Regions from separate parts of the Comamonas sp. w2-DMI genome, predicted to be linked through region 2. Evidence: riboswitches for the same ligand, from Rfam matches in the RefSeq annotation. Region 2 holds a riboswitch; the other holds the start of a gene.
The links. A riboswitch is a leader RNA that binds a small molecule or an ion and turns the genes downstream of it on or off. The one in region 2 is predicted to bind S-adenosylhomocysteine.

Region 1 (8,203 bases), on a different contig from region 2:
TGGACATCGAGAAGGAGCACCCCAACGTCACCAAGATGCGCATCCTGGGCTGCAAGCTGGTGCCCGTAACGCGCGGCGCGGCCACGCTCAAGGAAGCCGTGGACAGTGCCTTCGAGGAATACCTCACCAACCCCACGGACTACATCTATGCCATCGGCTCCGTGGTCGGTCCGCACCCGTTCCCGATGATGGTGCGCGACTTCCAGTCCATCATCGGCCGCGAAGCCCGGGAGCAGTTTCAGGCCAAGTACGGCCGGCTGCCCGACCATGTGGCCGCCTGCGTGGGCGGCGGCAGCAATGCCATGGGCATGTTCACGGCCTTCCTCGGCGACGAATCCGTGCGCCTCGTGGGCGTGGAACCCTCGGGCGAAGGCACGGACCGCCCCGGCCGCCATGCAGCCACGCTGACCATGGGCAAGCCCGGCGAAATCCACGGCATGAAGTGCTACGTGCTGGAGAACGCCGACGGCACGCCCGCCGCCGTGCACAGCATCGCCTCGGGCCTGGACTACCCGGGCGTGGGGCCGCAGCACAGCTACCTCAAGGACCTGGGCCGCGTGCAGTACGAAATTGCCAGCGACAAGGAATGCCTCGACGCCTTCATGACGCTGTCGCGCGTGGAGGGCATCATCCCCGCGCTGGAGAGCGCACATGCCGTGGCCTGGGCCATGCGCGTGGCGCCCACGCTGCCCGGGGACCAGCACATCCTCGTCAATCTCTCGGGCCGCGGCGACAAGGATGCCGACTACGTGGCCAAGGTGCTGGGCATTTGATCCCCTGGCGCCTGCACCGCTGCCATCTCCGTGTCACGCCCCTGACATGCTTTGCGCCTAGGGTCCAGGGCGGCACGCACTCCAAGCTCCAACCAGACCACGCATATTCCATGAAACCATCCATGCCCCAGTTCCGCCTCTCCGCCCTTGGCGCCATGCTGCTCTTCGCACTGGCCCTGTCCGCCTGCGGCGGCGGAGACGCCCCCCAGGAAATCCGCTACCAGACGCTGGACGGCACGCCGCCGCAGGTGATCGCGCACCGCGGCCTGTCCGGCCTGTATCCCGAACAGACCCGCATGGCCTACGAAAAGGCCGCCGATGCGGGCGCGGACATGCTGGAGCTGGACATGCACATGACGCGCGACTGCCAGCTGGTGGCGCGCCACAATGCCTGGCTCGGCGACAGCACGAATGTCGCCGAGGTGGCCAAGACCAATGCCGGCGTCGCCGCGCGCAAGCGCACCACGCCCGGTGTCTGGGTCGACGTGAAATACCCGGTGAACGGCCCCGCCGACGGCCCGGCACGGTACCTGAGCGACCAGATCGACGCCAACGACCCCAAGTCCGTGCTCAAGCCGCTGGTGGTCGACGGCGAGGACCACACCAACGACTGGTCCATCAGCGACTTCACGCTGGACGAGCTGCGCACCCTGCTGGCCGGCACCATTCTGGACAACGCCAGCGAACGCCCCACCGAATGGAACGGCAAGCTGCCGCTGATCAGCGCCCAGGAGGTGATCGACATCGCGGTGGCCAAGGGCAAGGAGCAAAAGCGCAGCATCGCCGTCTATGCGGAAACCAAGAACCCGTACTGGAACAACCAGCAGGCCATTGCCAACGGCTGCGGCGCGCCGGGCTCGCGCCCGTTCGAGGACGCGGTGATGGCCCTGCTCAAGAAGAACGGCCTCAACACCAAGGATGCACCCATCTACATCCAGAGCTTCGACCCCGAGAGCCTCAAGTACCTGCGCAAGGCCGGCATGCAGGCCAAGGGCGTGCAGCTGATCGACGGCAACGACATCAACTACCAGGACGGCTCCATGGTCTACATCACCAATGATGAATGGACCTTCATCAGCGGCCGCCCCTACAGCTGGACGCTGGCCGGCGATGCGCGCACCTTCGGCGCCATGCTCACGCCTGCGGGCCTGGCCGAGATCAAGCAGTACGCCGACGGCATCGGCCCCTGGAAGCCTGAAGTGCTGGCCCATTCCGTCGTGCCATACAAGGCCGGTGCCGGCCTCAAGGACGTGAACACGCTCAAGGACACCGGCCTCATCGCGAATGCGCACAAGGCAGGCCTGGTGGTGCACAGCTTCACCTTCCGCAACGAGCCCGGACGCCTGGCCGGCATCTACAAGGGTGACCCCGTACAGGAATTCCTGGCCTATTTCCGCCTGGGCATCGACGGCGTGTTCACCGACTTCACGTCCACCGGCGTGAAGGCGCGCGAGGCCTATGAGCAGGAACTCAAGGCCAAGCCGTTCTGACACCGGCCTGCGCCCATAAGAAAGCCACCGCGAGGTGGCTTTTCTTTTTATGCTCAGCCCAGGTTCGGCGCCAGCAGGCGCCGCAGCTCCTCGATGTCCATGCCGCGGCGCTGGGCCATGTCGGCCAGCTGGTCCTCGCCGATCTGGCCCACGTTGAAGTAGGTGGCCTCGGGGCTGCCCAGGTAGAAGCCGCTCACGCTCGATGCCGGGAACATGGCCAGGCTGTCGGTCAGCTCCATGCCGATTTCCCTGGCGTCCAGCAGCTTGAAGAGGTCAATCTTGGCCGTGTGGTCCGGGCAGGCCGGATAGCCCGGCGCGGGGCGTATGCCCTGGTACTGCTCCTTGATGAGCTGCTCGTTGGTCAGCTGCTCGTCGGCCGCGTAGCCCCACAGGTCCTTGCGCACGCGCTCGTGCAGGCATTCGGCAAAGGCCTCGGCCAGGCGGTCGGCCAGGGCCTTGAACATGATGCCCGAGTAGTCGTCCAGCGCGGCCTGGAATTCCTTGTCCTTCTTCTCGGCGCCGATGCCGGCCGTCACGGCAAACAAACCGGCGTAGTCCTTGATGCCGGATTCTTTGGTGGCCACGAAGTCCGACAGGCAGCGGCTGGGCCGCATCGAGCCGTCGACCATCTGCTTCTCGGTCTGCTGGCGCAGGCCGTACCAGGTCATGAGCTCCGTCGTGCGCGACTCGTCGCTGTAGAACACGATGTCGTCGCCCACGCGGTTGGCCGGGTACAAGGCCATCACGCCGTTGGCCGTGAGCCAGCGGCCCTCGATGATCTTCTTGAGCATGGCCTGCGCGTCGGCCAGCACCTTGCGCGCCTCGGCGCCCACGATCTCGTCGTCGAGGATGGCGGGGTAAGGCCCGGCCAGGTCCCAGGTCTGGAAGAACGGGCCCCAGTCGATGTACTGGGCGATCTCGGCCAGGTCGAAATTTTTGAACACGCGGCGGCCCAGCACGCGCGGCGCCACGGGGGGGGTGGGCGGCGAAGTCCACGGGCGTGGCATTGGCGCGGGCCTGGGCCAGCGGCCACAGCGGCGTCTTCTTCTTGTTGGCGTGCTGGGTGCGCACCTTGTCGTAGTCGGCCTGCAGCTCGTCCAGGTAGGCCTGCTTGCCTTCGCCCAGCAGGCTCTGCGCCACGCTCACGCTGCGCGAGGCGTCGGGCACGTAGACCACGGGGCCGTCGTACTTGGGCGCGATCTTCACGGCCGTGTGCACGCGCGAGCAGGTGGCGCCGCCGATCAGCAGCGGAATCTTCCTGATACGGAAGTACTCGTCCTTGTCCATCTCGCCGGCCACGTACTGCATCTCTTCGAGGCTGGGCGTGATCAGGCCCGACAGGCCGATGATGTCCGCGCCCTCGGCCTTGGCCTTGGCCAGAATCTCGTGGCAGGGCACCATCACGCCCATGTTGATGACCTCGAAGTTGTTGCACTGCAGGACCACGGTGACGATGTTCTTGCCGATGTCGTGCACGTCGCCCTTGACGGTGGCGATGACGATCTTGCCCTTGCTGGACACGTCCATGCCCGCGGCTTCCTGCTGGCGCTTTTCCTCCTCGATGTAGGGGATCAGGTGGGCCACGGCCTGCTTCATCACGCGCGCGGATTTCACCACCTGGGGCAGGAACATCTTGCCGGCGCCGAACAGGTCGCCGACGATGTTCATGCCGTCCATCAGCGGGCCTTCGATCACGTGCAGCGGGCGACCGCCCCCTTGCACCACGATCTGCTGGTAGGCCTCTTCCGTGTCCTCGACGATGAAGTCGGTGATGCCGTGCACCAGCGCATGCGACAGGCGCTCGCCCACGGTCTTGGGGGCGTCCGGGGTACCGCGCCATTCGAGCTTCCTGCTGTCGTCCTTGGCCGCGCCCTTGGCGGCCTCGGCGATCTCGAGCAGGCGCTCGGCCGCATCGGGGCGGCGGTTGAGCACCACGTCTTCCACACGCTCGCGCAGCGTGGGTTCCAGGTCGTCATAGACGCCGACCATGCCGGCGTTGACGATGCCCATGTCCATGCCCGCCTGGATGGCGTGGTAGAGGAACACGGTATGGATGGCCTCGCGCACCGGGTCGTTGCCGCGGAAGGAAAAGCTCACGTTGGACACGCCGCCACTGACCTTGGCACCAGGCAGGTTCTGCTTGATCCAGCGCGTGGCCTCGATGAACTCCACCGCGTAGTTGTTGTGCTCCTCGATGCCGGTGGCCACGGCGAAGATGTTGGGGTCGAAGATGATGTCCTCGGGCGGAAAGCCCACCTCGTCGACCAGCACGCGGTAGGCGCGCTCGCAGATCTCGATCTTGCGCCGGTAGGTGTCGGCCTGGCCCTGCTCGTCGAAGGCCATGACCACGGCGGCCGCGCCGTAGCGCTTGATGAGCCGGGCCTGGCGCTTGAATTCGTCCACGCCCTCCTTCATGGAGATGGAATTGACGATGCCCTTGCCCTGCAGGCAGCGCAGGCCGGCCTCGATCACTTCCCACTTGGACGAATCCACCATCACCGGCACCTTGGCGATGTCGGGTTCGGAGGCGATGAGGTTCAGGAAGCGCACCATGGCGGCCTTGCTGTCGAGCATGGCCTCGTCCATGTTCACGTCGATGACCTGGGCGCCGTTTTCCACCTGCTGGCGCGCCACCGACAGCGCTTCCTCGTACTGTTCGTTGAGGATCATGCGCGCAAAGGCCTTGGAGCCGGTGACGTTGGTGCGCTCACCCACATTGACGAACAGCGTGCCTTCGCCGATGAAGACGGGCTCCAGGCCCGACAGGCGCATGGGGGGAATGGAAACGGGGGACGCAGCAGACATCACGCTCACCTGTAGAAAACCAAGACAGAAACAGGACAGGTGAGCGCCGTTGTGAATGCAGGGCGGCATGCAGGGCCGCCGCTTCCGAGCCTGACGCCGCGGCTCAGACCCTGACGGACTGGCGGGCGCTGCAGCGCTCCTCGGAAGAGAGCGCTATTCTAGCGCGCGCCTCCGGCAGCTGCCGCCCCGGGGCTTGCGCAAAGCACCTGTGACCATCCGTCCTGCAGCGTGGAGGCGGGCGGCTCAATCGTCGTCATCGTCATCGCCATGGCGCCAGTGGCGATGGTGGTGCCTGCGCCAGCCCCGGTCCCACCGTTCCCAGCGGTCGTCGTCATAGCCTCGCCAGCCCGGTGCATAGACGGGCTGCTGCGGCATGACCACCACCGGGCGCGGCGTGTAGACGGGCCGGGGAACCACATAGGCTGGCGGCGGCCCATACACGGGGGAAGGCGCCACCATGACGGGGCCCGGCACGCCGATGCCGATGTTCAGGTCCACCCTGGCAAAGGCACCGGTGGCCGCCATGGCCAGCAAACCGGCGAAGGCGAGCTTTCTGTAGTTCATCTTGACCTCTCCGGCGATGCGCAGGCATCGCCATGACTTGTGGAGATTCCAACGAGACACCAGGCGGCCCGGTTGACTCCCGGTTGTAACCAAATCCGGGAAAGTGAAAGCGCCTGCCCACGCCGCGGCGCGGAGGCGCAACAGGTCATCAGCCCTGCGCCGATGCCGGCAGGCCGAAGATCCGGTCGAACGCCCAGTTGAAGGCAAAGGTATAGACCATGAAGAACACCAGCAGGCCGGCTTCCATCACCGCCGCCTGCCACAGCGACACCTCGAACCACCAGGCCATCAGCGGGATCAGCATGGCGGCAATGCCTCCCTCGAAGCCGATCGCATGCACCACGCGGCGCAGCACGGAGCGGCCCTTGACGCTCTGGCGCGCCTCCCATTTTTCAAACAGGTAGTTGAAGCCCAGGTTCCAGCAGATCGCAATGGCCGACGCGGCCACGGCCATCACGCCGGATGCGCCGGCTTCCTGGCCGATGGCCATGAAGATCAGGCTGGAGACGGCGATGGCGATGGCCTCATACAGGGAGACGTAGATGACGCGGCGCTTGGGGCCTTGCAGGCCGGTGGCCTGCCGGGAACCGGACGTGCGGGAAGCGCTGGAAACCGAAGACGACGCAGCGGCGGCCGCTGCGGTGGAAACAGAAACTTGTTGAGACATGGGATGCAGTGTATGTTCTGAAAATTGAAGATAAAAGTCAGCTTCTTTCAGTTTTTCTGACAAGTTCAAGCGATGCCCTTTGCCGCCGACCAGGTGCCCCTGTTTCTGGCCGTGCTCGATGCCGGCTCTTTCTCCGCGGCCGCGCGCCGGCTCGGGCGCGTGCCCTCGGCCGTCAGCATGGCCATTGCCCAGCTCGAAGCCGAGCTGGACTTGCAGCTTTTCGACCGCAGCGGGCGCGAGCCCGTGCCCACGGCCGCCGCCCGTGCACTGGAACCCCAGGCACGCCTGCTGGCCGAACAGCTGCAGCAGCTCAACTGGCAGGCCAGCGCCTTGCACCAGGGTCTGGAAGAACGGCTGACCTTGGCCATCGCGCCCGAGCTGCTGTCCACCCACTGGACCGGCACGCTGGCCCAGCTGGTGCAGGAATTCCCGGCCCTGCCCGTCGAGGTGCTGGCCGCCCCGCAGACCGACGCCCTGGAGCTGCTGCATGCGGGGCGCGCGCACCTGGCCCTGGTCTTCGAGCGCCCCGCCATCGACGGCCGCGAAGGCTTCCAGGAAATGGGCCGCGAAACCCTGGTGGCCGTGATGGCGCCCGGCTTTGCGCCGTGGCAGCAGGCCCGCACGGAGCATGGCGCCCAGGCCCGGCTCACGGTGGAGCAGCTGGCCGCCGCGCGCCAGGTGCTGATGGCCAGCCGCGACCCCGCCCAGATCGATACGCGCTTTGTCTTTGCCCAGCAGCGCTGGCGCACGGACAGCCACCAGGCGGCGCTGTCCCTCATCAGCGCGGGTCTGGGCTGGGGCTGGCTGCCCCGGACCCTGGTCGAACCCCATATCGCGGCCGGCAGCCTGATGGAGATACCCGTGCAAAGCCTGAGCAACGGCACCACGCTGTTCGTGGACTGGGTCTGGTCCAAGGAGCGCCCGATGGGACTGGCGGCGCGCCGCTTCGTGCAGCTGCTGCGCGAGCGCCCGCCCGACACGGCATGACTGCGGAAGTCGGCTGACGGCGGCGGCACCGAAGCTGTGGCAAAACAGCGCTCGATGCCCGCGCCGCCCCAGCGCCCCTTTTTGTTCCCGGAGCCTAAAGCCATGCTGCAAACCCGCAAGACCACCCGGCCGCCCAAGGCGGCGCTGCCCGCCGTCCCGTTTCCCACCAGCGCATCGGTCAAGGCCGCGCAAAGCCTGTCGGGCCCTGTCCGCAAGCCCTCGGGCAAACAGGCTGCCAAGGCAGGCACGGCCGCCGCACTGCCCGCCCCTTTGCCGCCGTTCGTCAGCCGCGATGCCGCGCTGCAAGCCCTGTGGCAGCAGTGGCAACCCGGTGTGGCGCGCGATGCAGGCCGGGCCGCGGACGCGATGCCACCGCCGATCGACCTGCTCCGCTATGCCCCCGCTTCCAAGCCGTTTTCCTCGGGCAAGGGCAAGGCCCACGACAAGGCGCTGGTCAGCGAACTCGCCCAGGACCTGGACAGGCTGCAGAACGTCTTCTATGCCGATCGCCGCTTCAAGCTGCTGGTCATCCTGCAGGGCATGGACGCAGCCGGCAAGGACGGCACGCTGCGCGGCGTGTTCAGCCAGATGACGCCGCTGGGCGTGCGCACCGTGGGCTGGAAGGCGCCCACCGAGACCGAGAAGGCGCGCGACTATCTGTGGCGCATCCACCTGCAGGCGCCGGCCAGCGGCGAGATCGTGGTCTTCAACCGCAGCCATTACGAGGATGTGCTGGTGCCCGTGGTCAACCGGTGGATCACGCCCGAACAGCAGGCCCAGCGCTATGCGCAGATCAACGACTTCGAGCGCATGCTCAGCGAGACCGGCACCGTCGTCGTCAAGTTCATGCTGCACATCAGCAAGGAGGAGCAGCGCCAGCGCCTGCAGGAACGCCTGGACGACCCGACCAAGCACTG
Region 2 (8,203 bases):
GCGCCCTGCCCGGCTGGTTACCATCCCACTTGTATGTTCAGCTACCGCCACGCCTTCCATGCCGGCAACCATGCCGATGTGCTCAAACACACCGTGCTGATTGCCACCGTGCAATACCTCACGCAGAAGGAGGCCGCCCTCATGGTGCTGGACACCCATGGCGGTGCCGGCCTGTACCGCCTGGACGGCGACTACGCGAGCAAGAGCGGCGAAGCCAGCGAAGGCGTGCTGCGCCTGGCCGAGGCCTCCCCGGCCGAACTGGCGCCGGTGCTGCAGGCCTATATGGAAAAGGTGCGCTCCTTCAACCAGGGCAGCAGCGTGCGCAACTATCCGGGCTCGCCTTTCATCACCCAGTCGCTGCTGCGCGGCCACGACCGGCTCAAGGCCTTCGAGCTGCACCCCACCGACATGCGCTCGCTGACCGGCAACCTGGCGCAGCTGGAAGTGGGCCGGCAGGTCGCGGTGCTGCATGAGGACGGCTTCGAGGGCGTGAAGAAGTTCCTGCCCCCGCCGTCGCGCCGCGCGCTGCTGCTGTGCGATCCCAGCTATGAACTCAAGAGCGACTACGGCCGCGTGCTGGACATGGTGACGGACAGCCTCAAGCGCTTTCCCACCGGCACCTATGCCATCTGGTATCCCATCATTCCGCGCCCCGAGGCCCACGACCTGCCCAAGCGCCTCAAGACCATGGCCACCAAGGCCGGCAAGAGCTGGCTGCATGCGACCTTGACGGTCAAGAGCAACAAGACCTCCGAGCGCGGCGGCCTGCCCGCCAGCGGCATGTTCCTGATCAACCCCCCGTACAACCTCAAGGACCAGCTCAAGCCGGCCATGCCCCAGCTCGTCAAGCTGCTGGGCCAGGACAGCAATGCGGCCTATACGCTGGAGTCTGGCGGGTAGACATTCTTGCCCTTGGGGTGCTTCGAACCCTCCCGCAAGGGGACGACGGCCTTGGCTGGAGCCGCCCTGCTGCGGCGCAGTGCGGCCGCCTGGGGCTCTTGCCGGCCGTCTCCGGGAGAAGCTCAGTGGCCGCGCCTGGCGGTCTGCGAGACCTTGCGCGCCGGCTTGGAAGCCGATGCCGAGCGCACCTTGGCGGCCGCAGCGCCGGCCACCGCGCTGGGATGGCGCTTCTTGCCCGAGGCCGTGAGCCGGGTCGGGCATTCGTCCTCGTCCTCGTCGAGCTGCCACAGCTCCACGGGCTTGATGCCCAGGCCCAGCATGCCCAGCTCCTGAGCGGCGGCCTTGCTCAGGTCGATGACCCGGCCGGGTGCGAAGGGGCCGCGGTCGTTGATGCGCACGATCACGCTCTTGCCGGTGACCGAGCTGCGCACGCAGACACGGCTGCCGAACGGCAGGCTGCGGTGGGCGGCGGTGAAATCCGAGCTGTCGAAGCGTTCGCCGCTGGCGGTCTTGCGGCCATGGAACTGCTCACCATACCAGGAGGCCAGGCCCTGCTGGTCGCTCTCGCGCGGCGGGTTGAGATCGTATTTGTTGGCGTCCTCGGGGGTGTCGCTGTCATCCGAGGGAGCGGGCTTGTTGGCGCGGATGCCCAGGCCTTTTTCGCGGTAGTTGCTGCGCGCATAGGCGTCGGGCCGTGCGGTCCTGGACAACGTGGTCGAGGACTTGAGCTCGGCCGAGTTGCTCACCAGGGCCGGGCCCTCGCCATCGGCCGCTTCCGGGGTGGGTGCGCAACCGACCAGCACGACCGACATGCACGCCAGGAACAGCCATTGGCAACAGCGCCGATGCGGGGGTTGCGAATGCATGGGCGGAATCTCCTTGATAGCTCAAGTGAGTGCCGCCCAAGACTGCCCCGAGGGCCTGCGCAAGAATGCTTACAGGCCCAGACGGTCGCAGATCTCCAGAGTGGCGACGCTCTGGTTCATCGTATAGAAGTGCAGCCCGGGAGCGCCCTGGCTGCGCAACTGCTCGCATAGATGGGTCACCACATCCAGGCCGAACGCACGAATGGATGCCGTGTCATCTCCGAACGCCTGCAGCCGCAGGCGAATCCAGCGCGGGATCTCGGCGCCGCAGGCGTCCGAGAAGCGCATCAGCTGTGTAGAGCTGGTGATGGGCATGATTCCCGGCACGACGGGAACCTCAAGGCCCAGGCCCTGCACATCTTCCACAAAGCGGTAATACGCGTCGGCATTGTAGAAGTATTGGGTAATGGCGGAATCAGCGCCAGCGCGTACTTTAGCAACAAATGCCTCCAGATCGGCGCGTGGGGATTTGGCCTGGGGGTGGCTTTCGGGATAGGCGGCCACTTCGATGTGGAACCAGTCGCCGAATTCCCGGCGCACGAAGGCGACCAGATCGCTGGCGTACTGGAACTCGCCGCCCAGGCCGTATCCGCTGGGCAGGTCGCCGCGCAGGGCCACGATGCGCTTGACGCCCATGGCCTTGAGCTGCGTCAGTTCCTCGCGCACCTTGTCGTGCGTGGCGCCGATGCAGGAAAAGTGCGAGGCCGCGCTCACGCCTTCGTTCTGGATGTCGCGCACCATGGTGAAGGTGCCGGCCTGGGTGGAGCCGCCGGCGCCATAGGTGACCGAGCAGAACTCGGGCTTGCGCGCATACAGCTGCTGGCGCACGTTCACATGCTTGGCCGCGCCTTCGGGCGTCTTGGTCGGGAAAAACTCGAAGCTGATCGGGAAGCTCATGGCGGATTGGTCTCTGGATCGGGTACGGGGCGGCACGGTGCCCGAGGGCACAGGCCGTGCCGGCGGCGCTCAGCGCTCGTTGCGTTTCTTCTGCTTGGGGCGTGCAGGTCCGGGCTGGCCGAAGCTGGCGCCTTCCGGGTCCTCGTTGATCACACGCTCGTTGCGCTGCTCGCGCAGCACGGTGCGGGACACGCGCTTGGCTGCAGGCTTTGCGGGAGCCTCCTCCTCGGCCGGCGCCTGGGCCGGCTTCACCTCGGCGCCCTGCTGGGCATGGACGAAGAATTCATGGTTGCCGTCGCCGCCCTCAATGGGCGAATCCAGCCACTGCAGCACCTTCAGGCCCTGTTCGGCCAGGCATGCGCGGATGCGCTGCTCCACCTCGGCATACAGCGCCGCATCGCGCACGATGCCGCCCTTGCCCACCTGGCCCGGCTGCAGCTCGAACTGCGGCTTGACCAGCATCAGCAGATGGCCGTGCGGCTTGAGCAGCCGCGTGACCGCGGGCAGCACCAGCGTGAGCGAGATGAAGGACACGTCGCCCGTGACGAAGTCGAACTCGGGCGTCACGTCCACGTCGGCGAACTCGGCCTTGCGGCGGCGCTCGGTGGCCACAGCGCCCTCTTCGCGCGCCCGGGCCTTGCTGGCACGCTCGAGCTTGAAGTTCTCGATGTCCTGCTCCTTGGCGTCGTCGCTGTCGTCGTAGTCCTCGTCGACCACGCCGCCGTTGCGCATCCATGCATAGGGCGCGACGGGCTGGGTATCGTTGTCTTCGGGGTCTTCCTCCCAGCGCTCGGACAGCACTTCCTCGCAGGCATCCTGCAGGCTCTCTGCGGTCATGGCGCGGGCGTTCAGGCCTTCCACGCAGATCACGCGCACATCGGCGCGCAGCCTTTCGTGCAGCTGGCCGTGGCCCACGTCCACGCCGATCACCTGCGCCGCGCCCTGCTGCAGCAGGCAGTCGGTGAAGCCGCCGGTGCTCTGGCCCACGTCCAGGCAGCGCAGGCCCGCGACCTTGAGGCCCGTGGCCGCCAGCGCGCCCTCGAGCTTCAGGCCGCCGCGCGAGATGTACTTGGCCTCGGCCGCATCGAGCAGCTGCAGCTCGGCGCCGGCCGGGATGTCGTCGCCGTTCTTGGCCACCTTCTTCCAGGGCGCCAGCGGCGTGAGCCGCCATTCGACGCCCGAGGCAATCAGGCGCTGGGCCTGGGAACGGGTGGAGGCATGGCCGGCTTCCACCAAAAACACATCTGCGCGCATCGCGTCGCTTCCTTAGAGATCAACCAGGGCCGGGGCCGCCAGCGGCGGCCGCCCAGCTTATGCTTTGTTTATTGCAGCAGCTTGCGCCTGCCTGCCCTGCATTTCCGCTGGAAATACATCGCAAGACAAGGCAGGCCGTGCGCAAGCTGCTACAAAGCTTGCGCACCGGAACCGATCAAGGATCAGTAGCGGTAGGTGTCGGGCTTGTAAGGGCCTTCCTTCTTCACGCCGATGTAGTCGGCCTGGGCCTGGGTCAGCTCGGTCAGCTGGGCACCGACCTTCTTCAGGTGCAGGCGGGCGACCTTCTCGTCCAGGATCTTGGGCAGCACGTAGACCTTGCCGACCTGGTAGGCGTCGGGGCGCGTGAACAGCTCGATCTGCGCCAGCGTCTGGTTGGCGAAGGAGTTGCTCATCACGAAGCTGGGGTGGCCGGTGGCGCAGCCCAGGTTCACCAGGCGGCCCTTGGCCAGCAGGATGATCTTCTTGCCGTCGGGGAAGGTGATGTGGTCGACCTGGGGCTTGATCTCTTCCCACTCGTACTTCTCGATCGACGCCACGTCGATCTCGTTGTCGAAGTGGCCGATGTTGCAGACGATGGCCTCGTTCTTCATGGCCACCATGTGCTCGTGGCGGATGATGTCGCGGTTGCCGGTGGTGGTCACGAAGATGTCGCACTTGTCGGCGGCATACTCCATGGTCACCACGCGGTAGCCCTCCATCGCGGCCTGCAGGGCGTTGATGGGGTCGATCTCGGTCACCCACACCTGGGCGCTGAGCGCGCGCAGGGCCTGGGCGCAGCCCTTGCCCACGTCGCCGTAGCCGGCCACCACGGCCACCTTGCCGGCGATCATCACGTCGGTGGCGCGCTTGATGCCGTCCACCAGCGACTCGCGGCAGCCGTACAGGTTGTCGAACTTGCTCTTGGTCACCGAGTCGTTGACGTTGATGGCGCGGAACTTGAGCGTGCCCTTGGCCGACATCTCGTTGAGGCGGTGCACGCCGGTCGTGGTTTCCTCGGTCACGCCGATGATCTGGGCGCTCTTGCGGCTGTACCAGGTCGGGTCCTCGGCCAGCTTGGCCTTGATGGCGGCGAAGACGATCTTCTCTTCCTCGCTGGTCGGGCTGGCCAGCACGGACAGGTCCTTCTCGGCGCGCATGCCCAGGTGCATGAGCATGGTGGCATCGCCGCCGTCGTCCAGGATCATGTTCGGGCCTTCGCCTTCGGTGCCCTTGGCGCCGAACTCGAAGATGCGGTGGGTGTAGTCCCAGTAGTCCTTGAGCGACTCGCCCTTGATGGCGAACACGGGCACGCCGGTCTCGGCAATCGCCGCCGCGGCATGGTCCTGCGTGGAGAAGATGTTGCACGAGGCCCAGCGCACCTGCGCGCCCAGAGCCGTCAGCGTCTCGATCAGCACGGCGGTCTGGATGGTCATGTGCAGCGAGCCTGTGATGCGCGCGCCCTTGAGCGGCTGGGCGGCGGCGAATTCCTCGCGCACGGCCATCAGGCCGGGCATTTCGGTTTCGGCGATGCGGATTTCCTTGCGGCCCCAGTCGGCCAGGGAAATGTCGGCGATCGCGCGGTCTTGGGTATTGCTCATGAAAACTCCTGCTCGGAACAAACTTGGAAACGGTCCACGCTCTGCAGCAGGAGGGGAAAAAGCGCCGCACCGCACAGAAAGCGTGGGTGAGCGTCGTTGCGAGTGTCGGGTCCGAGCCTCACGCCCCGCCTGATGGGGACGCTGCAACGCTCCTCGGATAAGCGCCGATTATAAGGGCTTGCCCGAGGCCTGCACACGCCCGGCCAGGGCCGCGACCAGCGCCAGCACCGCCAGCGAGACCAGGCCGACCCCGTTCCATCCCCAGCGCCCCCAGAACCAGCCGACGCCGGCGCCCAGCACGCTGGAGCCCATGTAGTAGCCCCAGAGATAGAGCGAGGAAGCATGGCCCTTGGCCTGGGCGGCCAGCCGCCCGACCCAGCCGCTGGCCACGGAGTGGGCGACGAAGAAGCCCGCCGTCATCAGCACGATGCCGGCCACGATGGCCGCGAAGGCGGGCAGCAGGGTCAATGCCACGCCGGCGGCCATGAGCAGCGTGCCTGCGACCAGCACCGGCCCGCGCCCCAGCCGGTCGGCCAGCGCGCCGGCCACGGGCGAGGCCACGATGCCGAACAGATAGGCATAGAAGACATGGCTGATCTGCAGCTGGCTCATGTGGTATGGCGCGCCGCCCAGCAGAAAGCCCGCGTAGTTGTAGACGCTGACGAACACGCCCATCAGGCCGAAGGCGACCAGGAACAACAGGCGCAGCCCCGGATGGCGCAGATGCCGCCCCCAGGCCTGCAGGTGATGGCGGGCGCCCAGGCCTGCGCGGCGCACGAAGTTGCGCGAAGGGGGCAGCAACCAGGCAAAGCCCAGCGCCGCAGCCAGATCGATCGCCGATAGCAGGGCCAGCGCGTGGCGCCAGCCCCAGAATTCCGTCATGGCGCTCATGCCCACGCGGCCCAGCATGCCGCCCAGGGCCGTGCCGCCCACATAAAGGCCCATGGCAAAGCCCAGCCCCTTGGGGTCTATCTCCTCGGACAGATAGGCCATGGCCACGGCCGGCACGCCGCCCAGCAGGATGCCTTCGAGCGCGCGCGCCGCCAGCAGCGCATGCCACTGCGGCAGATAGGAGGCCGCCAGATTGCATACGGCCGCCAGCGCCATGGAGATGAACATCAGCTTGCGCCGCCCCAGCCCTTCGGACAGCGCCCCGGCCAGCACGATGGAGACCGCCAGGCAGGCCGTGGAGACCGACAGCGCCAGCGCGCTCTGCGCCGGGCTCACGGCAAAGGTGACGGCCAGCTCGGGCAGCAGCGGCTGCACGCAGTACAGCAGCGAGAACGTGGCAAAGCCGGCCAGGAACAGGGCCAGGCTCACGCGCCGGTATTCGGGCGTGCCGCGCCGTATCCAGACCGGCAAGGCACTGGCGGTCCCGGTGGCGGGCTGGGAAGAAGGAGTCACATCCGGCGTGGCGCGGTTCATGGCAAGAGGCAATCAGCTGACCGCGCGATTGTGCGCCGCACAGGCCTGCCTGGCTGGCTGCGGGTTGTTTGGCGCGTGGCCGCGCAGTGCCAGCCGTTACAGTCTCGTCCTGTGCGCAATGCCTGACACCCCATCGTGACCCCTGCTCCCCAGATCAAAGGCTGGTGCCCCGGCGCCTGGCAACCCATGGCCTCCGGCGACGGCCTGGTGGTGCGCGTGCGCCCGCCCCAGGGAAGGCTGAGCGCCGGCCAGGCACTGCAGCTGGCCGAGCTGGCCCGTGTGCACGGCAGCGGCGTGCTGGAGCTGTCCAGCCGGGCCAATGTGCAGCTGCGCGGCATTTCGCCCGCCCGCCATGCCGCAGTGCTCGATATCCTGGCCGACTGCGGACTGCTGGACGCCGATGCGCGCCGCGAAAGCCTGCGCACCATCGTGCTCGATCCCCTGTGGCAGCCCGGCGACGGCGTGCGCGAGACAGCCCAGGCCCTGGAGGCCGCACTTTTTCAGCCTGAAGCACAGGCCGCACTGCAAGGGCTGCCCGCGAAATTCGGCTGGCTGGTCGCAGGACGCGGCCACCGGGCGCTTGCCGGCGTGCCCGCGGACATCCGCCTGCTATGCCTGCCCGCCGGCACGGGGCACCGCTGGCAGCTTCTGGTCCAGGGCCTGCCCCGGCTGCTGGCCGCAAGCACGCTGCCGGCCGCCATTGCCGCGGCCCTGGAGCTGGCGCGCTGGTGCGCGGACCAGGCCCGCACACGCAAGGCGCAGGGCCTGCACCCGGGCCGCATGGCCAGCCTGCTGGCGCAATACCAGGCCGCCCATCACCGGCTGCCCGACTGGCAGTTGCCGGCAGGCGCCAGCCTGCAGGCTTTGGAGGACGCCGCCTTCTGCATGCCATCGGCACCTGATCCGGCTCCGGGTCGGCAAGGCCCGGACGGCCCCTATCCGGGCCTGCTGGCCGGCGCGCCGCTGGGGCGGCTGTCCGCCAACGCCCTGTCCCGGCTGGCGCGGGTGCTGCGGGATACCCGGGCGCGGGACGGGCAGGCGCCCCATCTGCGCATCACGCCGTGGCGGATGCTGCTGATCGAAGGCCGCGCCTGGTCCCCTGCTGCGCTCAGGCAGGCCGGACTGGACGATGCCCGGGAATGGATCACCGATGCCGGCGACGCGCGCCTGCGGGTATGCGCCTGCACGGGCGCACCGGGCTGCAGCCAGGCGCTGGCGCCCACCCTGGACCTGGCCTTGCAGCTCGCGCCCCAGGTGCCGCCC

Region 1: linked by a shared signal. The riboswitch ahead of metH (methionine synthase) and the one ahead of ahcY (adenosylhomocysteinase) in region 2 are both predicted to bind S-adenosylhomocysteine.

The regions. Positions count from the first base shown of each region.
Region 1 is NZ_JBANEL010000005.1:111,277-119,479, forward strand. It holds gene trpB (tryptophan synthase subunit beta) at 1-773, shown strand, start outside; gene V8Z74_RS07470 (glycerophosphodiester phosphodiesterase family protein) at 896-2,263, shown strand; partial or broken gene metH (methionine synthase) at 2,317-5,068, opposite strand; S-adenosyl-L-homocysteine riboswitch at 5,103-5,216, opposite strand; gene V8Z74_RS07480 (hypothetical protein) at 5,312-5,632, opposite strand; gene V8Z74_RS07485 (PACE efflux transporter) at 5,781-6,299, opposite strand; gene V8Z74_RS07490 (LysR family transcriptional regulator) at 6,372-7,286, shown strand; gene V8Z74_RS07495 (PPK2 family polyphosphate kinase) at 7,389-8,203, shown strand, end outside.
Region 2 is NZ_JBANEL010000001.1:72,890-81,092, reverse strand. It holds gene V8Z74_RS00345 (23S rRNA (adenine(2030)-N(6))-methyltransferase RlmJ) at 34-900, shown strand; gene V8Z74_RS00340 (septal ring lytic transglycosylase RlpA family protein) at 1,023-1,766, opposite strand; gene metF (methylenetetrahydrofolate reductase [NAD(P)H]) at 1,836-2,663, opposite strand; gene V8Z74_RS00330 (TlyA family RNA methyltransferase) at 2,733-3,917, opposite strand; gene ahcY (adenosylhomocysteinase) at 4,100-5,515, opposite strand; S-adenosyl-L-homocysteine riboswitch at 5,597-5,676, opposite strand; gene V8Z74_RS00320 (MFS transporter) at 5,684-6,940, opposite strand; gene V8Z74_RS00315 (ferredoxin-like domain-containing protein) at 7,076-8,203, shown strand, end outside.